DNA from 2 places in the Arthrobacter sp. PTI12 genome. Region 2 is predicted to be linked to the other one. Evidence: riboswitches for the same ligand, from Rfam matches in the RefSeq annotation. Region 2 holds a riboswitch; the other holds the start of a gene.
What was found. Region 2 has a riboswitch for glycine ahead of gcvP (aminomethyl-transferring glycine dehydrogenase). Riboswitches for the same ligand answer to the same signal wherever they lie in the genome.
Positions count from the first base shown of each region.

Region 1: it holds a riboswitch for glycine, as region 2 does, so the genes downstream of both, gcvP (aminomethyl-transferring glycine dehydrogenase) here and gcvP (aminomethyl-transferring glycine dehydrogenase) in region 2, are expected to answer to the same signal.

Region 1 is NZ_CM155256.1:271,838-283,494, forward strand. Features, by position in the region: gene xdhB (xanthine dehydrogenase molybdopterin binding subunit) at 1-1,345, opposite strand, end outside; gene AC1MBU_RS01335 (xanthine dehydrogenase small subunit) at 1,342-2,838, opposite strand; gene AC1MBU_RS01340 (hypothetical protein) at 2,987-3,151, shown strand; glycine riboswitch at 3,237-3,334, shown strand; gene gcvP (aminomethyl-transferring glycine dehydrogenase) at 3,493-6,345, shown strand; gene gcvT (glycine cleavage system aminomethyltransferase GcvT) at 6,356-7,489, shown strand; gene gcvH (glycine cleavage system protein GcvH) at 7,616-7,999, shown strand; gene glyA (serine hydroxymethyltransferase) at 7,996-9,327, shown strand; gene AC1MBU_RS01365 (L-serine ammonia-lyase) at 9,424-10,821, shown strand; gene lipA (lipoyl synthase) at 10,847-11,657, shown strand, end outside.
Region 2 is NZ_CM155256.1:383,118-394,774, reverse strand. Features, by position in the region: gene AC1MBU_RS01945 (hypothetical protein) at 1-465, shown strand, start outside; gene AC1MBU_RS01940 (lipid II:glycine glycyltransferase FemX) at 462-1,559, shown strand; gene AC1MBU_RS01935 (phytoene desaturase family protein) at 1,562-3,007, shown strand; glycine riboswitch at 3,092-3,193, shown strand; glycine riboswitch at 3,195-3,298, shown strand; gene gcvP (aminomethyl-transferring glycine dehydrogenase) at 3,353-6,181, shown strand; gene gcvT (glycine cleavage system aminomethyltransferase GcvT) at 6,191-7,303, shown strand; gene AC1MBU_RS01920 (L-serine ammonia-lyase) at 7,300-8,673, shown strand; gene AC1MBU_RS01915 (hypothetical protein) at 8,711-8,905, opposite strand; gene AC1MBU_RS01910 (P-loop NTPase family protein) at 8,925-9,455, opposite strand; gene AC1MBU_RS01905 (ABC-F family ATP-binding cassette domain-containing protein) at 9,537-11,219, shown strand; gene AC1MBU_RS01900 (zinc ribbon domain-containing protein) at 11,334-11,657, shown strand, end outside.

The DNA.
Region 1 (11,657 bases), 110 kb from region 2:
AGGAGATGCCGAACTTCACCGGGGTCAAGCCTAGCGCCCGCTTCACATTCGGGTGCGAGGCGTTGAACTTCGCGATCTCCTCGCGGCGCCGGGCAACGTCCGCACGGTCCGAGAGTGACTGCCAGATCGCCTGAAGGCGTTCGGCGTGCCGCACCGGCTGCCCGTACGGCGTGCTCTGCCCGGGCTCATAGAAATTACGATGACGAAGCTCACTCGGATCCAGCCCCAGCAACGGCGCGCACCGGCCAAGTAGATCCTCGATCACGAGCATCCCCTGCGGACCGCCGAAGCCTCGGAACGCCGTCTGCGACGTCTTATTGGTTTTCGCGATCCGGCCGTTCACCTCGATGTTCGGGATGTAGTAGGCATTGTCGATGTGGCACAACGCCCGCTGCAGCACAGGTTCGGAGAGGTCGAGGCTCCAACCGCCGTCGCTCGTGAGGGTGGCTTTCAGCGCCTGGAGGCGACCGTCGTCGTCGAACCCTGCCTCCCACGTGGCGTGGAAGGGGTGGCGCTTGCCGGACATGGTGATGTCCTGGGTGCGGTTCAGCCGCAGCCGGACGGGCCTGCCGGTAAGCGTGGCGCCGAGCGCCGCGATGGCCGCGAAGCCGTGCGGCTGCATCTCCTTGCCGCCGAATCCGCCGCCCATGCGGAGGCACTGCACTGTGACGTCGTGACTGGATAGGTTCAGCACGTGCGCCACGATTTCCTGCGTCTCGGAGGGGTGCTGGGTGCTGCACTGGATGAACACCTGCCCGGACTCGTCGATGTAGGCGAACGATGCGTGCGTTTCCAGGTAGAAGTGCTCCTGCCCGCTGAACTGGAACTCGCCACTGAACCGGTGCGCTGCATCCTCGAGCGCCTTGTCCGGCTCGCCGCGAGCAACCGTCGGGCGGTTCCCCTGGAAGCTCTCGGCCGCGATGGCTTCCTCAACAGTGATCAACGACGGCAACGGCTCGTAATCGACCTCCACCGCCTCCGCGCCGAGGCGCGCGGCTTCTAGCGACTCCCCCAGCACCCAGCACACGGCGTGGCCGTAGAACATCACTTCGCTGGGGAAGAGCGGTTCGTCATGCTTGATCCCGGCGTCGTTCACGCCTGGAACGTCCGTCGCCGTTAGTACCCTGACGACGCCCGGAACCTCCAGCGCGGGCTCGGTGCGCAGGCCAGCTATGCGGGCGTGAGCATGCGCCGACTGAACCGGCCAGGCATGCAGCGCGTTCGAGCTGCGGACAACCAGGTCATCCGTATACAGAGCCGTACCGGTGACGTGGGCTGCGGCGCTTTCGTGGGATACGGGGACACCGACCACGGGGTTTACTGGGCGATCCGACAGCGACTTCACTTGGCCACCTCCAGATCTTCAGCGTTCTCAGCATGGAATCTCAGCAGCGCCTGTCTCAGCATCGCCGAGCGGTACAGCGAGCTGGCCCGCATGTCATCGATCGGCGTTCCTTCACCCGCCATGACGACGGCGGCGGCGGCCACCGTGTCCGACGTCCAGGGTTGACCGACGAGCGCCTCTTCCGTCGCGAGAGCGCGGATTGGCGTCGCTGCCACACCGCCGAGTCCGATGCGCACGGAGGTTACGACGCCGCCGCTGAGTTGCAGTGCGATGGCCACGGACACACTTGAGATGTCGTCGAAGCGCCGCTTCGCGATCTTGTAAAACGCGGTGCTTTCGGCGAGCGGCAACGGGATGCGAATAGCGCGGAGCATTTCGTGCGGCTGACGAACACTCTGGCGGTAGCCGGTGTAGTACTCGGACAACGGAACTTCGCGCTCTCCGTCTGTGGAGGAGAGGACAATTCTTGCGTCGAGCGCCAGGAAAACCGGCGCGGAGTCGCCGATGGGCGAACCCGTGGAGAGGTTCCCACCGAAGGTCGCGGCGTTACGGATCAGCCGGGAGGCGAACTGCGGGAAAAGGTAACCCAACAGCGGGACGCGGCCGTCGAGCGCCCGCTCGACTTCAGAGAGTGTCAGCGCGGCGCCGATCTCGATGGAATCGGCGTCGAACGTCAGCGCCCGGAGTTCCTCCAGCCGATCAATCGCGAGGACCAGCGGCGGGCGGGAATGCCGCAAGTTCACCTCAACGCCGAGGTCCGTGGCACCGGCAACAAGCTTCACGTCAGAACTGTCGCGCAGCGTCTGGTGGACCTCATCAAGCGACTGTGGACGAATGAAGTCCGATTCACCGCTGACGCGTGTGTGCTTTGCAGCAGGGGCCGGTCGGCTTTGGCGGTCCAGCAGCGGATCCGAATCATCTGGTGTTTCCAGCGCGTACGCTGCGTCACGGATCGGCCGGTAGCCGGTGCAGCGGCACAGGTTCCCGCTGAGCGCATGGAGGTCAAACCCGTTGGGGCCGCATTCGTGGTCGGTTGCATGCTCTTCACCGACGACGGCGGTTCCTGTCTCCTTGTCTTCCTGCGCCGGCGAGCGCTCCGGTCGGTAATATTCAGCAGCCATCGAGCAGACAAATCCCGGGGTGCAGTAGCCACACTGCGAGCCGCCGCGCTCCGCCATCTCGCGCTGTACAGGGTGGAGATCTTCCGGCGTGCACGCATCGGAGACGTTCCCGAGACCCTCAGCGGTGACGATTTCCTGACCGTCGAAGGCCAGTGCCGGCGGGAGACACGCATTGACCGAGGTCCATCGGCTGCGATCGGATCCGTCCGGGCGGGCTACGAGGACCGCGCAGGCGCCGCACTCCCCCTCGGCGCAGCCTTCCTTCGATCCCGTGAGCCCTTCGTCCCGCAACCAGTCGAGTAATCGAATGTGGGGGTTTGTTCCGCTGCAGTCCCGGACTTTGCCGTTGACGGTTACCTTGATTCCGTCCATCATTCACGCTCCCGTACTAACCGGACCGACGCGCCAACCGAACTGCCTGAAGCGTGTCAAACTGTTCGTTACGTAGTTTCGGTGTGACCTAGCGTACACCCACCGAGCGGAACTTCGTTTCCACCATGCGATAGAAAGGAGCAAAGTTTTGAGCACAACAAGTCCTGCTGCCGAGGAAGAGCGGCGACTTCGGTTGTTGAAGTTCAGGGAGGCAGTGGATGCGGCATCGAGCGCTAGTGCCGCTGGCCATCGATACGAGACTGCCCTCTGGGAGCGTACAGAACTGGCTGACGTAGAGAAGTCACTGAACTAGACGGACCCAGTCGTACAGGAGTTGCGTGAAGACTCAACCAACCGGTAGTCTGTGAATCGCGTCACCTGTCAGTGACGCACGCTTTCGATCCGCGGCGGGAGAGTCCTGCCGGTACGTTCAGCAGGCGCCGTAGGAGCAAATCCTCCCCAGGAATCTCTCAGGCCCACGTACCGCCGCGGCGAGGCAACTCTGGAAAGCAGTCCGGGAAACCGGGCTCACCGACGGTGCAAGTGGATCCTGAGAACATCAGGAAAAACGGAAACTCTCAGGTCCAATACAGAGCGGGGAGGAACCCAAGTCATCGTGGTGTTTTGCGCCACCTGAGTTATGGAGTTCCTCATATGACAGTCCAGTCATCCGTCCCCACGTTCGCAGACCGCCACATCGGTGCGCGCCGCCAGGACCACATCAGCACGATGCTCAAGGCTGTTGGCTATGACACCGTCGACGGCCTCGTTGACAGTGCCGTTCCCGATTCCATTCGTCAGGAAAGCCCGCTCGGGCTGGACAGTGCGCTCAGCGAAGTCCAGGTGCTGGCCGAACTGCGAAGGCTTGCGGGCAGGAACAAGACCGCCGTCCAGATGATCGGTCAGGGCTACTACGACACCGTCACGCCGGCAGTGATCCGCCGCAATATCCTCGAGGCGCCCGCCTGGTACACGGCCTACACGCCTTATCAGCCCGAGATCTCGCAGGGCCGGCTCGAGGCGCTGCTCAACTTCCAGACCATGGTGCAGGATCTCACTGCCCTGCCGGTGGCCAACGCTTCCCTTCTCGATGAAGCCACGGCGGTGGCCGAGGCCGTGCTGCTCATGCGCCGGGCCAACAAGAACAAGGCCGTCAAGGACGGCAAGACGGTCCTCGACGCGGACTGCCTGCCCCAGACCATTGCGATCGTCCTCGGCCGCGCAGAGGCGCTCGGATTCGAGGTTGAGGTCGCTGACCTCTCGCAGGGACTCCCGGAAGGCGACATCAACGGCGTCGTCCTCCAGCAGCCGGGCGTCTCCGGCCGTGTCTGGGACCAGACCTCCGTCATCGCAGAAGCGAAGGAGCGCGGTGCGCTGGTCACGGTCGCCGCTGACCTCCTCGCACTGACGCTCATCACCCCTCCGGGTGAGCAGGGAGCGGATGTCGCCGTCGGTTCCACCCAGCGCCTCGGTGTTCCACTGTTCTTCGGCGGACCGCACGCCGCCTACATGGCCGTGCGCGACGGCATGGAACGCACCCTTCCAGGCCGCATCGTCGGCGTCTCGAAGGACAACGCCGGCGCCACCGCCTACCGCCTGGCCCTTCAGACCCGCGAGCAGCACATCCGCCGCGAGAAGGCCACGTCGAACATCTGCACCGCGCAGGCGCTGCTGGCTATCGTGTCTTCCTTCTACGCCGTCTACCACGGCCCGGACGGACTGAAGGCCATTGCCCAGAACGTCCACAGCAGCGCCCGTGCGCTCGCCACCACGCTGAAGGCCGCCGGCTGGGAACTCGTGAGCGACTCCTTCTTCGACACCCTCACCGTCCGCGTCCCCCGCGACGCCGCCAAGGTGGTCTCCGCCGCCGAATCCCGCGGCATCAACCTGCGCCTGGTCGATGCCGACACCGTCGGCATCTCAGTCGATGAAACGACGACGCCGGAAATCCTCTCCGCCGTGTCCGCCGCCTTTGGCGCCGGCCAGGTAAGGGAAGCCGCAGGCTTCGAGCTGCCCGCCGCCGCGGTGCGCACCTCGGAATATCTTCAGCACCCGGTCTTCAACACGCACCGCTCCGAGACTCAGCTGCTGCGCTACATCCGCAGGCTCTCGGACCGCGACCTCGCGCTGGACCGCACCATGATCCCGCTGGGCTCCTGCACCATGAAGCTGAACGCCACCGCCGAAATGGAGGCCATTTCGTGGCCGGAATTCGCTTCGATCCACCCTTTCGCCCCGGATTCCCAGACCGAAGGCTGGCGCGAGCTGATCGACGGACTCGAAGCCGACCTTGCTGAGATCACCGGGTACGACCAGGTCTCCATTCAGCCCAACGCCGGTTCACAGGGTGAGCTCGCCGGGTTGCTCGCTATCCGCGGGTACCACGCCTCCCGCGGCGAGGGCCAGCGCAACGTCTGCCTGATCCCTGCGTCCGCACATGGCACCAACGCTGCTTCCGCCGTTCTCGCGGGTATGAAGGTTGTCGTCGTAGCCACGGCTTCGGACGGCACCATCGACCACGGGGACCTCCGGGCGAAGATCGAAGCCCACCGGGATGCACTCTCCGCGATCATGATCACCTATCCGTCCACCCACGGCGTGTACGACGCCGACGTCCGTGAAGTCTGCGATGCGGTGCACGAGGCCGGCGGCCAGGTCTACGTCGACGGCGCAAACCTGAACGCGCTCGTTGGCCTTGCCCAGCCGGGCAAGTTCGGCGGGGACGTCTCTCACCTGAATTTGCACAAGACCTTCTGCATCCCGCACGGCGGCGGCGGTCCCGGCGTCGGGCCGGTGGCTGCAAAGGCACACCTGGCACCGTTCATGCCGGGCGACGCGAACAAGTCCGCCCATGAGGCAGGGCACGGTGTTGCGATTTCCGCATCCCGCTTCGGTTCCGCGGGCGTCCTGCCAATCTCCTGGGCGTATGTGAAGCTGATGGGCGGCCAGGGCCTCACCGAAGCCACCAAGTCCGCCCTCCTGGCAGCGAACTACATTGCCGCCCGGTTGACCGAACACTTCCCGGTCCTCTACACCGGCGAGAGCGGCCTTGTGGCGCACGAGTGCATCCTGGACCTTCGCGAGCTCACAGCGCGCACGGGGGTCACGGCCGAGGACGTTGCCAAGCGCCTCATCGACTTCGGGTTCCATGCCCCCACGCTGTCCTTCCCCGTGGCGGGCACGCTGATGGTGGAACCGACCGAGTCCGAGGACCTCGCGGAAATCGACCGCTTCATCGAAGCAATGGTGACCATCCGCAAGGAAATGGAGCAGGTCGCCACCGGAGATTTCACTATCGGGGAATCGCCGCTCCGCAACGCACCGCACACGGCTGCCGCCGTCGTCACCTCAGAGTGGGAGCGCCGTTACCCGCGCGAGCAGGGCGCTTTCCCCATCTCCTCCCTCCGGCAGGACAAGTACTTCCCGCCGGTTGGCCGCATCGACGGCGCCGCGGGAGACCGTAACCTGGTCTGCTCCTGCCCTCCCCTCACCGCTTTCGAAGACTAAGGATTCCTCGATGACTGAGAAGTACACAGCACTCTACGACCAGCACAAGCTGGCCGGCGCCTCATTCACCGACTTCGGCGGCTGGCAGATGCCCCTGAAGTACAGCTCCGAACTCGCCGAGCACCACGCAGTGCGCAAAGCGGCCGGGCTGTTTGACCTCTCCCACATGGGAGAAGTCTGGGTCACCGGCCCGGACGCCGCGGCCTTCCTTGACTACGCACTGGCCGGGAAGCTCTCAGCAGTGGCAGTCGGAAAAGCCAAGTACTCGCTGATCTGCCAGGAAGACGGCGGCATCATCGACGACCTGATTTCCTACCGCCGCGGGGAGGAGAAGTACCTGGTGGTGCCGAACGCCGGCAACGCGCCAGTGGTCGCCGCGGAATTGCTTGAAAGGGCCGCCAACTTCGATGTGACCATCGACGACGTCTCTGCCCATACGTCACTGATCGCTGTCCAGGGACCCAAAGCCGAGGAAATCCTGCTCACGCTGGTGCCCGCCGAACAGCAGTCACTCGTCACCGAACTCAAGTACTACGCGGCGGTCGAGGTTGAGATTCAGGGGAACGGCGCAGCCAAGGAACTGCTCCTGGCCCGCACCGGGTACACCGGCGAGGACGGCTTCGAAATCTACGTACCGAACGAGGATGCCCCGGCTCTGTGGGAGGCTCTGCTGGAGACCGGGACCGGGCAAGGCCTCATCCCCGCCGGCCTCGCATCCCGCGACTCCCTGCGCCTTGAGGCAGGCATGCCGCTGTACGGAAACGAACTCTCCCGCGAGGGCAACCCCTACGCCGCAGGTCTTGGCCCGGTCGTCTCGCTGGCCAAGGAATCCGACTTCATCGGCAAGACCGCGCTGGCTGAACTCAAGGCAGCCGGCGCCGGCTCCACCACCGGACGCAAGCTCGTGGGCCTCAAGGGCCTCGGACGCCGCGCAGGCCGCAGCCACTATCCCGTGCTGAAAGACGGCAAGGTGGTGGGCGAAGTGACCTCCGGCCAGCCCTCCCCCACCCTGGGCTACCCGATCGCCCTGGCCTACGTCGATGTCGAACTCAGCGAGCCCGGCACTGCTCTGGACATCGACCTGCGCGGCAAGCCCGAGCCGTTCGAAGTTGTCGCGCTGCCGTTCTACAAGCGTTCGAAGTAGTCCTGCGGCACCTCCGCCAGAGTCGGCATTTTCACGCGTGCTGCTTCGCTTAACGCACGCTTTCGAAAATGCCGGCCCTGCCGGAGCCACCCAACCCACAGATTCCTCGTTGTAAAGGAAAAACACATGAGCAAGGTTATTGCCGACCTGAAATACTCCGCCGAGCACGAATGGATTGCCGGCGACGGCTCCGGACCCGTCTCGATCGGCATCACCGCCGTGGCCACTGACGCCCTCGGCGACATCGTGTACGTGGACCTTCCCGAGGTCGGGGACACCGTCACTGCCGGTGAGACGTGCGGCGAGGTGGAATCCACCAAGTCCGTCTCAGACCTCTACGCGCCGGTCTCCGGCGAGGTCACCGAAACCAATGCCGACGTCGTCGACAATCCGGAACTGATCAACAGCGATCCGTACGGCAACGGCTGGCTGTTCAAGGTGGCCGTCACCGAAGAAGGCCCGCTGATGTCAGCTGAAGAGTACGCAGCAGCCAATGGCGGCGAGCTGTGAGCCCGGCAGGCACGAGCGGGGCCACGGTCGCTTTCGAGCAGGTTGTCTCACCGTCGCTCAACGCACAGCTGTCCGATCTGGACCCGGAGATCGCCGCCAAGATCGACGACGAACTGAACCGCCAGCGCACCGGTCTGGAAATGATCGCGTCTGAGAACCACACCGCGGCTGCCGTGATGCAGGCACAGGGTTCCGTCCTGACCAACAAGTACGCCGAGGGCTATCCCGGCAAGCGGTACTACGGCGGCTGCGAACATGTGGACGTCATCGAGCAGCTGGCGATCGACCGCCTGAAGGCCCTGTTCGGCGCCGAGTACGCCAACGTGCAGCCGCACTCCGGCGCCCAGGCAAACGCCTCGGTGATGCACGCGCTGATCAAGCCCGGCGACACCATCATGGGCCTGAACCTGGCCCACGGCGGGCACCTGACGCACGGCATGCGCATCAACTTCTCCGGCAAGCTGTACAACGTCATTCCGTACCAGGTCCGCGAGGATGACCACCGGATCGACATGGCGGAAGTGGAGCGGCTCGCACAGGAACACAAGCCGCAGCTCATCGTTGCCGGCTGGTCCGCGTACGCCCGCCAGCTGGACTTCGCCGAGTTCCGGCGGATTGCCGACTCGGTGGGCGCCTACCTGATGGTGGACATGGCGCACTTCGCCGGCCTCGTCGCCGCCGGGCTGCACCCGTCCCCCGTACCGCACGCGCACGTCACCACCTCCACCACGCACAAGACCCTCGCCGGTCCGCGCGGCGGCATCATCCTGAGCAACGACGCCGACATCGCCAAGAAGATCAACTCCGCGGTGTTCCCGGGCCAGCAGGGCGGACCTTTGGAGCATGTCATCGCGGGCAAGGCAGTTGCCTTCAAGATCGCAGCCTCGCCGGAGTTCAAGGAACGCCAGGAGCGCGTCCTTGCGGGCGCCCGGATCCTGGCCGTACGCCTGGTCCAGCCCGACGTCACTGCGAAGGGCATCAGCGTCATCTCCGGCGGAACCGATGTGCACCTCGTCCTGGTGGACCTGCGCAACTGCGAGCTCAATGGCCAGCAGGCCGAGGACCGCCTGGCGGAAATTGACATCACCGTGAACCGCAACGCGGTGCCTTTTGATCCCCGTCCCCCGATGGTGACCTCCGGTCTGCGCATCGGCACGCCTGCACTGGCTACCCGCGGCTTCGGCGCAGAAGCCTTCGCGGAGGTCGCGGACATCATTGCCGAGGCCTTGATTGCCGACGCCGGCGCTGATCTCTCCGGCCTGCGCTCCCGTGTGGAAGCACTCGCCGCCGCGCACCCCCTCTACCCCGACGTTGCCGACCTCGCCTGACCTCTGAACTTTTGTCCAGGTAACGAGAGTTCGGAGACGTTTAGGTCTCCATATCTGGACAAAAGTTCTGACCTTCCAAGCAGTAAGGAATGACCAATGGCTGTTGGAGTCTTTGACCTCTTTTCCATCGGGATCGGGCCCTCAAGCTCGCACACCGTCGGCCCCATGAGGGCTGCCGCCGTCTTCGCGGAGGAGCTCAAGGCCTCCGGCAGACTGGCGGAGGCGGCGTCACTGCGGGTGGACCTCTACGGGTCCCTCGCAGCAACGGGCCGCGGACACGGCACCATGACCGCCGTCCTCCTCGGGCTCGAAGGCTTCCACCCCGAGCTGATCCTGCCGGACGAAGTGGAGGAACGGCTGGCTGCCATCGCCGACACCGGAATGCTGCAGCTGGCCGGCGGCACTTCCCTGCCCTACGACGTCGAAGACATGGTCCTGCGTCCCCTCACCGTACTGCCCCGCCACACCAACGGCATGACCTTCCAAGTGAAAAACGACGACGGCGAGATACTCCACGAGGCAACGTTCTTTTCGGTGGGCGGCGGCTTCATCGTGCGGGAAGGCGAGGAAGACGCCGCTGCGGAACAGCTCGAGGAGTCGAAGGAACAACTGCCCTACCCCTTCCGCACTGCGGCAGAACTGCTGGAGCACTGCCGCAACACCGGCCTGGGGATCAGCGACATCATGCTCCTCAACGAGAAGACAACGCACTCCGAGGAGGAAATCCGCGACGGCCTGCTGCACATCTGGCAGGTGATGGAGGAGTGCAAGAACTCCGCGATCAAGCGAGAAGGCTTGCTTCCCGGCGGACTGAAGGTCCGCCGTCGTGCTCCGGATTGGCATGAGCGGCTGCTCAAGGAGGACAAGGACCGGGACCCGAAGTACTGGCAGGAGTGGGTCAACCTCGTTGCCCTCGCCGTCAACGAGGAGAACGCGTCAGGCGGCAGGGTGGTCACCGCGCCCACCAACGGAGCCGCCGGCATCATTCCCGCCGTGCTCTACTACGCGCTGCACTTCGCGCCCGGCATGGAGAACGCGACGCAGGAGGACCGGGACGATGTCGTCATCAAGTTCCTGCTGACAGCCGCCGCCATCGGCGTGCTGTACAAGGAGCAGGCTTCCATTTCGGGAGCGGAGGTGGGCTGCCAGGGCGAGGTTGGTTCGGCGTCGTCCATGGCAGCGGCCGGCCTCGCCGAGGTGATGGGCGGCTCTCCTTCCCACGTTGAGAACGCGGCGGAAATCGCCATGGAACACAACCTCGGCCTGACGTGCGATCCCATCGGAGGACTGGTTCAGGTGCCGTGCATCGAGCGCAACGCGATTGCTGCCGCGAAGGCAATCAATGCTGCCAAGATGGCTCTTTGGGGAGATGGCTCGCACCGGGTATCTCTGGATGAAGTCATCGTGACCATGCGGGAAACCGGCAAGGACATGAGCTCCAAATACAAGGAAACGGCACTCGGCGGCCTTGCCGTGAACGTCGTCGAATGCTGAATCGGAAGTCGAAGGAAGAGAACCCATGACTCTGGCACCAGAAGGCCGCAAGCTGCTCCGCGTAGAACAGCGCAACTCTGCAGTACCGGTGGAACGCAAGCCGGACTGGATCAAGGCAAAAGTCCAGATGGGTCCGGAGTACGTCCAGCTCAAGAACCTCGTGAAGAAGGAAGGCCTCCACACCGTGTGCGAGGAGGCCGGCTGCCCCAACATCTTCGAGTGCTGGGAGGACAAGGAGGCCACCTTCCTCATCGGCGGTTCCGAGTGCACGCGCCGCTGCGATTTCTGCCAGATCGACACGGGCAAGCCCTCCCCGGTGGACCGGTTCGAACCCACAAAGGTGGCTCGCTCGGTCAAGGCCATGCAGCTGCGCTACGCCACCGTGACGGGTGTGGCCCGTGACGACCTCGAGGATGAGGGCGTATGGCTCTACGCGGAAACGGTCCGCAAGATCCACGAACTCAACCCGGGCACCGGCGTCGAGCTCCTGATTCCGGACTTCTCCGGCAAGCCGGAAAACATCCAGGCGATCTGCGATTCCAAACCGGAGGTTTTTGCCCACAACGTCGAGACCGTGCCGCGCATCTTCAAGCGGATCCGGCCGGCATTCCGTTATGAGCGCTCCCTCGACGTGCTCACGCAGGGGCGGAATCTCGGCATGGTCACGAAATCCAACCTCATTCTGGGCATGGGCGAAACCCGGGAAGAAATTTCCGAGGCACTCCGTGACCTTCACGACGCCGGCTGCGACCTGATTACCATCACTCAGTACCTGCGTCCCAGCGAACGCCACCTGCCGGTAGACCGCTGGGTGAAGCCCCAGGAGTTCGTCGACA
Region 2 (11,657 bases):
CGACGCCCACGCCTTCCGCAAGTGATTCTTCTGCTGCTCGGAGCACTCGTCCTGGTCCTGCCCGACTACCCTCCCGCACTCACTCTGTGGTTGCTGCCCTTCGTTGCGCTCTCGTATGTCGATTGGCGAATACTTTGTGTCTGGCAGCTTGTTGAACTACTTCACTGGTGGGCGTACTGGATGTACGTAGCCCGTGAAGCGTCGTCAGGCGTGGTGGAGAACAATATCGACTCCCCCTACTATGTCGCCGCGATCTTGGCGCGGCTACTGGCCACCGGTTACCTGTTGTATCGGGTTGCGCAACATATACTTGAATCGACATATGATCCCGCACGGCGCATTGGTATTGACGATCCGGCAGGCGGCCCCTTCGATGGCGCTCCAGACCGGCATGCGCCTGCTCCGGTACTGTTGAGCGAGTCCTCTCCAAACCTCACCATCACCGCACCGAAAGACCCCCAGTGACAGAATCCGTCTTCCGCAGTGAGCGCCTAACGCCAGAGGCATTCGAGCTGTTGGCGTCGGCAAGCCCCGATGTCGTCATTCCGCTCGAACAGACTCCGCAGTGGGCGGACTTCGAGCGCAGTCTGGGCCGGGAACCGTACGGATTGTGGGCCTACTACGACGACGACGACGGCGCACCGGCTGCGATGGTGAGCTTCCTCCGGGTGCGGCGCAGGTTCCGAGAATCGCTGGTCGCGATCAACGGGCCCGTATGGTTCGCGGACCGTACCGCGGAAGCTGAACTCCGTCTTATGCACACGGTTCAGCACCAGTTCACTGATGATCCGGGCACAGACCCTCTCTATGTCCGCATGCAGGTGAAACACCCGCTGCCTCCTGCAGCCGGCCCGATCGAGCACGGCTGGTATGAGCGCGAGATCGTCGTTGACCTGACGCCGGGCGAGGATGCAATCTTCAAGTCTTTCCGGCCGAATGCCAGGAACAGTATCCGTCGTGCGGAACGGTCAGGCGTGGAGGTCCGGACCATCGAGCGGGCACGCTGGGTCGAGGTATTCAGGGCGGACCTGTACCCGATTCTGCAGGAAACAGCGGAGCGCGACGGCTTCTCCAGCTTCGGCCCCGAATACTACGAGTTGCTGCTCTCAACTCTGGGGGATCATCTTCGGCTCATGGTCGCCTACGTGGACAGCAGGGCTGTGAGTTGGTTGATCACTACCGAATACCGCGGCTACTCGGTCTACTATTTTGCGGGCAGCACACACGACGCGCGCAAGACGTTTGCGCCTTATCTGTTGCTGTGGGAAGCGTTTAAACAGCTCAAAGCTGCCGGCAATACCGCTTGCGGGCTTACCGGCATCGTGAGTGAGAACTACCCACAACTGGTCAACGTCACCACGTTCAAGCGGAACTTCTCCAAGAACGTTGTGGACCTCCCCACAACTTATGACATCCCGCTGAACCCGGGTAAGTACAAGGTGGTGGCTGGACTGCTCTCATTCCGCAGAACGGCGCCGGCCAAAGGTCGCGCGTTGCTCATGCGAGCAGCCTCGTCCGTGTCCACGCTTCGCGCCCACCGGTCCGGAGGGAAGAGCTAGCCATGGCGGACGTCGCGATTGTCGGTGCCGGCCCCAATGGGCTGGCTGCCGGCGTCGTGATGGCACGTGCAGGCTTGAGCGTGGAGATATTTGAGGCCGAACGAGCTATCGGCGGCGGGTCACGCACCATGGAGCTGCTTGAGCCGGAACACGTGCATGACATTTGTTCGGCTGTGCATCCGATGGCGTTGGCGTCACCCTTCTTCCGGGAGTTCGGTCTCCGGGAACGGATTCCCTTCGTGGTTCCCGAGCTGTCGTACGCCAATCCGCTGGACAATGGCCGTGCTGGACTCGCGTACCGCGATCTTGGGCGTACGGCGCTCGGTCTGGACAAGGACGGACAGGCCTGGCGGCGACTGATGCGCCCGCTCGTGCAGCACATTGATGGGGTGGTCGATACCGGGCTCAACCAGTTCCTGCGGGTCCCGCGGCATCCAGTCGCGGCCGCCCTGCTCGGTTCAAGGACGCTCGAGCAGGGGACTGGCCTGTGGAACCTGCGCTTCTCGACGGAAGAGGCGGCGGCATTGTTTACCGGAGTTGCCGCACATGCCGTTGCTGCCCTGCCCACACTCGCGGCTGCAGGTGCCGGGCTCACCCTCGGAGCGTTGGCGCATGCCGTGGGATGGCCCATTCCGGTTGGCGGATCCCAGGCATTGGTCAACGCTATGGCGGATGACATCCGGGCACATGGCGGCGCCGTCCACACTGCCCGTCGGATTGAATCGGTCGGCGAGTTCGACGGAGCAAAGGCAGTCCTGCTCGATGTCTCACCCGGTGCTGTTGGCGGCCTGGCAGGCGATCGCCTCCCGCAGGGCTACGTCTCAATGCTGGACCGGTTCCGCTTCGGGGACGGCGCCTGCAAGGTTGACTTCATCCTCTCGGGGCCGGTGCCGTGGGCAAACGAGGAAGTACGAGCGGCCGGCACAGTTCATGCGGGCGGAACCCGGGCTGAAGTGGCGGCGTCGGAAGCCGACGTGGCCGCCGGACGCCATCCGGAAAAACCGTACGTGCTGGTTTCGCAGCCTTCCCTGTTCGATTCTTCCCGTGCACCCCACGGACGGCAGGTTCTGTGGACTTACTGCCACGTGCCCAACGGTTCCACGCGGGACATGACGGAGGCCATTGTGCGGCAGATCGAACGTTTCGCGCCCGGCTTCCGCGACGTCGTCGTGCGTTCACACGTCATGACTGCAGCTGACCTTGAGCAGTACAACGCCAATTACGTGGGCGGTGACTTCAGCGGTGGCGCGGTGACCATCCCTCAGCTGCTGGCGCGTCCCTCATTCGGGCCGCGCCCTTGGCGGATGCCGGGGAAGGGCCTCTATCTGTGCTCAGCATCGACCCCGCCCGGCCCGGGCGTGCACGGGATGGGCGGTTATCACGCGGCAAAACTTGCACTCAAGGACGTGTTCGGGCTGCCGGTGCCGCAGTTGGGAAGGTCATCGTGAGCGCACTCCTTTGCTGATCGATTTCAGCGAAGAGTAAGCTTGATCACGATCGCATAACTGAAAAGCGCAGTAATAAAACGCCCTTGACCCGCAGCGGGAGAGTCCTGCCGTTGACCTACAGCCGGCAGGCGCCGTAGGAGCAAACCCTCCCCAGGAATCTCTCAGGCCCAGCACCGCAGCGGAAAGGCAACTCTGGAAAGTAGCGCAGCTGAAGATAGGTTGTGCTCACCGACGGTGCAAGGTGAACCCTGTGTTCACGGAATCTCTCAGGTCCAAGACAGAGCGGGGAGGAACCCACCCACCTGTCCGCGCGCCCTGCACGCACACTGATTCACGGAGTTCCTCATGACGCACCAGACGGAATCAACTTTCTCCGACCGCCACATCGGTCCCCGCTCGGACGACGCCGAGCAGATGCTCAAGGTCCTGGGCTACCCCAGCCTGGACAAACTCGTCGATGTTGCGGTGCCGGCGAGCATCCGTATCAACGAGGGCCTGGACATTCCGTCTGCGCTGAGCGAGTCGGAGGTCCTGGCGGAACTGCGCAGCATCGCCGCGAAGAACAAGACCGCCGTGCAGATGATCGGTCAGGGCTACTACGACACGGTCACCCCTCCTGTCATCCGCCGCAATGTGCTTGAGGCTCCCGCCTGGTACACCGCCTACACGCCCTACCAGCCGGAAATCTCCCAGGGCCGTCTTGAAGCCCTGCTGAACTTCCAGACGATGGTCCAGGACCTCACTGCGCTGCCCATCGCCAACGCCTCCCTGCTCGATGAAGCATCGGCCGTTGCCGAGGCCGTCCTCCTGATGCGTCGCTCCGGCAAGAACAAGGGACGAACCATCCTGGACGCGGAATGCCTCCCCCAGACCATCGCCGTCGTGCAGGGCCGCGCTGAGGCGCTGGGCTTTGATATCGAGATCGCTGACCTCTCAAAGGGATTGCCGGACGGCGACATCAACGGCGTCGTCCTCCAGCAGCCCGGGACATCCGGCACGCTCCGCAACCACACGGACATGGTCGCGAAAGCGCACGACGGCGGCGCCCTGGTGACGGTCGCAGCGGACCTGCTAGCGCTGACCCTGATCACCCCTCCGGGGGAGCAGGGCGCGGATATCGCCGTCGGCTCCGCCCAGCGTTTCGGTGTGCCGCTGTTCTTCGGCGGACCACACGCTGCGTACATGGCCGTTCGAAAGGGCCTGGAGCGCATGCTCCCCGGCCGCCTTGTTGGGGTGTCGAAGGATTCCGACGGCGCACCCGCCTACCGGCTTGCACTGCAAACACGTGAGCAGCACATCCGCCGCGAGAAGGCTACGTCGAACATCTGTACCGCTCAGGCGCTCCTCGCGATCGTTGCCAGCATGTACGCCGTTTACCACGGTCCCGACGGGCTGAAGGCGATCGCGGAACGTGTCCATGGAAAGGCGGCGCGGCTCGCTGCAGCCGTTCCAGGGACGGTCCACGAGTCCTTCTTCGACACCCTTCTCGTGAAGGTCGAGGGCCAGTCCGAGAGCATTGTCCGCAAGGCCGAGGAGCGCGGCATCAACCTGCGGTTGGTCGATGCCGATCACGTCGGCATCTCCTGTGACGAGACCACCACGGACGCTCACCTTGAAACCATCGCCGAGATCTTCGGGGTAAATCTGTCAGCCGACGCGGAGACTGCAATCCCTGCTGACCTGCAACGGACGTCGTCCTATATGACCCATCCCGTGTTCTCCCTCCACCGCTCAGAGACCCAGATGCTGCGCTACCTGCGCGGTCTCTCGGACCGCGACCTGGCACTGGACCGCACCATGATTCCGTTGGGATCCTGCACCATGAAGCTCAACGCCACGGTTGAGATGGAACCGATCTCCTGGCCCGAGTTCGCAACCATCCATCCGTTCGCCCCCGAGCACCAGACCGAGGGCTGGCGCCAGCTGATTGATGACCTGGAGGGCCGTCTCGCTGAAATCACCGGCTACGCCAGGGTGTCGATTCAGCCGAACGCCGGCTCCCAGGGCGAACTCGCCGGTCTGCTGGCCATCCGCAAGTACCATCTTTCACGCGGTGATGAGGCTCGCACAGTGTGCCTCATCCCATCGTCAGCACACGGCACCAACGCCGCCTCTGCTGTGCTCGCCGGCATGAAGGTGGTTGTGGTCAAGACAGCCGGAAACGGCAACATCGATCACGATGATCTCCAGGCAAAGATCGAGGCGAACAAGGATTCCCTGTCTGCGATCATGATCACCTACCCGTCCACGCATGGCGTTTTCGAGGAGGACGTCCGCTGGGTCTGCGACCAGGTGCATGGCGCGGGCGGTCAGGTCTACATCGACGGCGCAAACCTTAACGCGCTGGTCGGGCTAGCAAAGCCGGGTGAGTTCGGTGGTGATGTTTCCCACCTGAACCTGCACAAGACGTTCTGCATCCCGCACGGCGGCGGAGGTCCCGGTGTCGGGCCGGTAGCAGTGGCGGAGCACCTTGCCCCCTTCCTGCCTGGAGATGCGAATAGCGCAGCTGGTGTAGACAACAGCAACACAGCCGGCGTCCCTATCTCCGCCTCCCGCTTCGGTTCAGCAGGCGTACTGCCGATTTCCTGGGCCTATGTGGCGCTGATGGGAAGCGAGGGCCTGACGGCAGCCACGAAGTCCGCGCTCCTTGCAGCGAACTACGTCGCCGCCCGCCTCAATGAATACTTCCCGGTGCTCTACTCGGGTGAGAACGGACTCGTGGCGCACGAGTGCATTCTGGACCTTCGCGCACTTACCGCGAAGACCGGTGTGACAGCCGAAGACGTGGCCAAGCGCCTCATCGATTACGGCTTCCACGCCCCGACGCTGAGCTTCCCGGTAGCGGGCACGTTGATGGTGGAGCCCACGGAGTCCGAGGACCTGCGCGAACTGGACCGTTTTGTCGAGGCGATGATCGCCATCCGACACGAGATCGACCGCGTCGGAACAGGCGAATGGCAGCTGGAGGAGAGTCCGCTTCGCCAGGCACCGCATACCGCACAGACGCTCATCAGTGACGAGTGGTCGCAGGCCTACTCCCGGGAACTGGCTGCATTCCCGCTGCGGACGCTGCGCCACGACAAGTACTTCCCGCCGGTCCGCCGTATCGACGGCGCCCACGGTGACAGGAACCTCGTGTGCTCGTGCCCGCCGATCGAAGACTTCGAGGACTAAGGGATCGCCATGACAAAGCAGACAGCGCTGTATGCCCAGCACCAGGAACTCGGTGCGGCATTCACCGACTTCGGCGGTTGGCAGATGCCCCTGAAGTACCGCAGCGAACTTGAAGAGCACCACACGGTTCGCCGGGCCGCCGGCATTTTCGACCTTTCGCACATGGGCGAGGTGATGGTCACTGGGCCGCAGGCAGCCAGCTTCCTCAACTATGCCCTCGTGGGAAATATGGAGATCATGGCGGTGGGGAAGGCCAAGTACTCCCTCATCTGCACCGAGGGCGGCGGAGTGATTGATGACCTCATCACGTACCGTCTCGCCGAGGACCAGTTCCTTGTGGTGCCCAACGCCTCGAACTCCGACACGGTTGCTGCCGAGCTGCAGCAGCGTGCTGCCGACTTCGATGTCACTGTGCAGGATCAGTCGGAGGAGACCGCTCTCATCGCGGTGCAGGGACCGAACGCGGAGGCGATCCTGCTCGGCATGGCGCCGGCTGCAGACCGCGACGCCATCACCTCGCTCAAGTACTACGCCGCCGTTCGCGTGGAGCTCGCCGGTCAGCCGGTCCTCCTCGCCCGCACCGGCTACACCGGCGAGGATGGCTTTGAACTTTTCATCGAGAACGCGCAGGCCGTACAGCTGTGGAAAGCCGTGACCGAGGCAGGAACCAACCATGGCCTGGCGCCCTGCGGGCTGGCCTCGCGGGACTCGCTTCGCCTTGAAGCCGGCATGCCGTTGTACGGTCATGAGCTCGGCCTGGAGACAAATCCGTTTGAAGCGGGATTGGGCGGTGTCGTCAGCCTGAAGAAGACCGAGAACTTCGTGGGCCGCTCCGTGCTGGAGCCGCTGAAGGCCGAAACACCGGAGCGAAAGCTGGTCGGTTTGCGTGGTACCGGACGCCGGTCTGCCCGTGCAGGGTACGACGTCGTTTCGAACGGACAGACCGTAGGTACCGTTACGTCCGGCCTTCCGAGCCCGACCCTCGGGTACCCGGTTGCCCTCGCTTACGTTGACACAGCGTTGAGCGAACCGGGCACGGAACTGCAGGTTGACCTGCGCGGACGTCCGGAGGGTTTCACCGTCGTTGAGCTGCCGTTCTACAAACGTCCGGGCCGCTCATGACCATCAGCGCCTTCGACCTCTTCAAAATCGGGATAGGTCCGTCCAGTTCACACACGGGCGGGCCCATGACGGCGGCCTTTCTCTTCACCCGGATGGTGGTGGAGCAGGGGCTGCTGGAACAGGTCCAGCACGTCGATGCTGAACTGTTCGGTTCGTTGGGCGTAACCGGTCATGGGCACGGAACAGTCAAGGCCGTGATCCTGGGGCTCGAGGGCGAGCAGCCGCACCTTACCGATCCGGAACGCGCTGAACCTCGTGTGGAGGAAATCTCGAAAACAAAGACCCTTCGTCTGGCCGGCTCCCACGATGTAGCTTTTGATCCGGAGAAAGATCTTGTTCTGCACCGCAAGCAGCGGCTGGACTACCACACCAATGGGATGCGCTTCTCGGTATATAACGCTGAGGGCATACTCTTATTCGCCCGCGAATACTACTCGGTGGGCGGGGGTTTCGTTCTGGACGAGGACCAGATCGGCACCGACCTGTCCGCGGAACAGACCGTCGCGATTCCCTACCCGTTTGAATCCGGCGAACAGTTGCTCGGCCTTGCAGCATCGACGGGAAAGTCCTTTTCCGGGATTGTGCTGGCCAATGAACTGGCCGTCCGGTCCGAGACTGAGATCCGCAACGGCCTGCTCGAGATCTGGGACGTCATGCAGGACACCATCCGGCGGGGGTCGACCAACAGCGGCATTCTTCCCGGTGGGCTGCATGTCCGGCGTCGTGCTGCCCGGCAGTTGGAACTGCTTCAGAAGGAAGCTGACCCCAGTGACCACCTCAGCACCATGGAGTGGGTCACCCTGTTCGCGCTTGCCGTAAACGAGGAAAACGCGGCCGGCGGTCGTGTGGTGACCGCTCCCACCAACGGCGCGGCCGGCATCATCCCGGCAGTCCTGAAGTACTACACAGACTTCGTTCCGGGAGCCGACGACGACGGCGTTATCCGCTTCCTGCTCGCCGCCACTGCTGTCGGTGCCCTCTTCAAGAAGAATGCCTCCATCTCGGGTGCCGAGGTCGGCTGTCAGGGGGAAGTTGGTTCAGCGTGCGCGATGGCCGCTGCGGGGCTGGCCGAGGTGTTGGGAGGCACACCCGAGCAGGTCGAAAACGCCGCTGAAATCGGCATTGAGCACAACCTGGGCTTGACCTGCGATCCCGTCGGCGGACTGGTGCAGATACCGTGCATCGAGCGCAACGCCGTGGGAGCGATGAAGGCAATCACCGCAGCCCGCATGGCCGTGCGCGGCGACGGGCAGCACTTCGTCTCACTTGACGCTGCGATCAAGACGATGCGTGAAACCGGTGCGGACATGATGGACAAGTACAAGGAAACCGCCCGTGGCGGGCTGGCCTTGAACGTCGTGGAATGCTGATTGGGTTCCAGGGACTGCCCAGGAACTGAGCTGCGGCTCAGTCAGCCTTGACGTTCACGATCTGGCGCAGCGTGTGCCGGTTGCGCACGAGGTCGCGGGCATCCTGCATCACCACGTCGATGTCCACACCGACTGCCGCGGGAATGATGGCGCCGAGGGTCGGGATGACCGATCCGACTGCAGCTCCTCCTGCACCGATTTTTAGCGCGCTACTTTGCGTGAGCGAGCTCATCGTTCGATGAATTAGGCCGTCACCTCTCATAGGACCTGAGCCATTGCTCCAGATCCCGCGGTCTGGTGAAGCGAAGCACTGGCAACCCGGCGTCCTGATATTCAAGAATCCTCCGGCGCTTGCTGGCGAAGGACGTGAAGTGCCACCGAATGATCGAGTCGTGTGCGATGACGCGGCGGAAGGTCTCCGTGTTCCCGTTGCAGACCTCTTCCCGCAGCACCATGCGCCGCAGCGTCCTGCGGACCAGCCGGGACAGCGAGAGCCAGCGCGGATAATCCAGCGCAACGATGACTTCAGCGCGCGGAATCAGGTGGTCTGACCACTTCCGGTAGAAGCTGTCCAGCACCCAGGCATCCCGCGAGGCGATTTCCTCAACCATGCGGAGCTGCTCGGCGGGATCCCGCTCCGCCCATCCCGGAAGCCACCCGATGTCCGAGTCTACGGATGTCAGCGGCAACCCGGTCGCAGCGGCATAGCGCTCAGCCGCTGTTGTTTTCCCGGATCCGGTCACGCCGAAGAACACCACCCGCTGGGGAGTTATTGGAATCACGCTCCCATCCTCGCACTCGAGTGTCTACCCACGGATGAGACCCTATTTCGGCTCACTGGATGCGGGTGGAAGACTGGGAGCGTGGCGCACCTCGACATTTCCAACATCGACTACTTTCTTTCCGACGGCCGCCAGTTGCTCAACGGCGTCACCTTCAAGGTCGGCGAGGGCCACAAGACTGCCCTGATCGGTCCCAACGGCACCGGAAAGACCACGCTCCTTCGCATTGTTGCCGGCGATATCACCGCCGATGAGGGGGCCATCACCCGCTCCGGCAGTATGGGCATCATGCGCCAGTTCGTGGGCCAGGTCCGCGATGACACCACGGTGCGGGACCTGCTCGTCTCCGCTGCGCCGCCGGTGCTTGCAGCGGCCGCGAAAAAGATCGACGACGCTGAGCTCGCAATGATGGAGCACGACGACGAACCCACCCAGATGCGTTATGCCCAGGCGATTGCCGATTGGGGAGACGCCGGCGGCTATGAGCTCGAAACCACCTGGGATGAAGTGACGATGGCTGCGTTGGGCGTTCCGTATGATCGCGCACAGTACCGCGCGGCGTCGTCGTTATCCGGAGGAGAACAGAAACGGCTCGTCCTGGAGGCGCTGTTCTCCGGTCCAGACGAACTGCTCCTCCTCGACGAGCCGGACAACTACCTCGACGTACCCGGCAAACGGTGGCTCGAAGCGAAGCTCAACGAGTCCAGCAAGTCGGTCCTCTTTGTCAGCCACGACCGCGAGCTGCTGGACAATGCGGCTACCCGGATCGTCACGCTGGAACCCGGCGCACTCGGCGCCTCCAGCTGGGTGCACGGTGGAGGTTTCAGCACCTACCTGCAGGCCCGGACGGACCGCAACGCCCGCTTTGAGGAACTGCGGCGACGCTGGGATGAGGAGCACATCAAGCTCAAAGAGCTCGTGAACATGTACAAGAACAAGGCCGCGTTCCGCTCGGACATGGCTAATCGCTACCACGCCGCCCAGACGCGCCTGGCGAAATTCCTGGAGGCAGGGCCGCCGGAAGCGATCCCGATCGAGCAGAACGTGAACATGCGGCTCAAGGGTGGCCGCACAGCCAAGCGGGCCGTCGTCGCGCAGAGACTGGAGCTGACCGGGCTGATGAAGCCGTTCAGCACCGAGATCTGGTTCGGTGACCGCGTCGGAGTGCTGGGCTCCAACGGGTCCGGCAAGTCCCACTTCCTTCGCCTCCTCGCCGCCGGCGGCACCGATCCGGAGAAAGAACATGAACCGGTGTCCGAGGTGAGCATCGCACCCGTGCCTCACACCGGCGTGGTGAAGTTGGGTGCGCGCATTCGCCCTGGGTTCTTCGCCCAGACCCATGTGCGTCCGGACCTGCTGGGCCGGAGCCTGCTCGACATCCTGCACCGCGGCGACGATCACCGATCGGGCCTCGGCCGGGAGGCGGCGTCGGGAGTACTGGACCGCTACGGGCTGGCAGGGCAGTCGGAACAGCTGTATGACTCGCTTTCCGGCGGGCAGCAGGCACGGCTGCAGATCCTGCTCCTCGAACTGTCCGGCGCCACGCTCCTGCTCCTCGACGAGCCCACGGACAACCTCGATCTCCATTCAGCCGAAGCCCTGGAACGCGCTATAGACGCGTTCGAGGGAACCGTGCTGGCCGTAACCCACGACCGCTGGTTCGCGCGGAGTTTTGACCGCTTCCTCGTCTTCGGCGAGGACGGCAAGGTGTATGAATCGGAAGCTCCTGTGTGGGACGAAGGCAGAGTGCAGCGGTCGCGCTAGGACAAGGCTTGACACTTATCCACAGCACTACCCGGGGCACTGGCCGCTCATAGTAAATTGTCTCCGGGGGCAAATTAGTGATCGTCCTCATCATTCTTTCGTTGGGGGACAACCATGAATCCAGAATCCGTCGATCGGCCTGCCCTTCCGCCGCTGCCGCCAGCCACTCCGCGCGTATCGGCTCCGTCATCGTCAGAGCGGCCCGTTGATCCGTTGCCAGTTGGCGGAGGTTTCAGGGACATCGGGCACAGCCGTTGGTTGAGCGCGGGTTTGGCCGGGGTCATCGCGTACGGCGTCACAGTTTTCGCAGCATTCGCAGTCTTACTGCTGGTTGCTCTGGGCCTGGTTCTTTCAGCACAGGACCTGCAGGCCTCCCTCGATGAGTACGTGGGAGTGGAGACGCCCTCGGACGTTGGCGGCGCTTTTCTTTTACTCGCA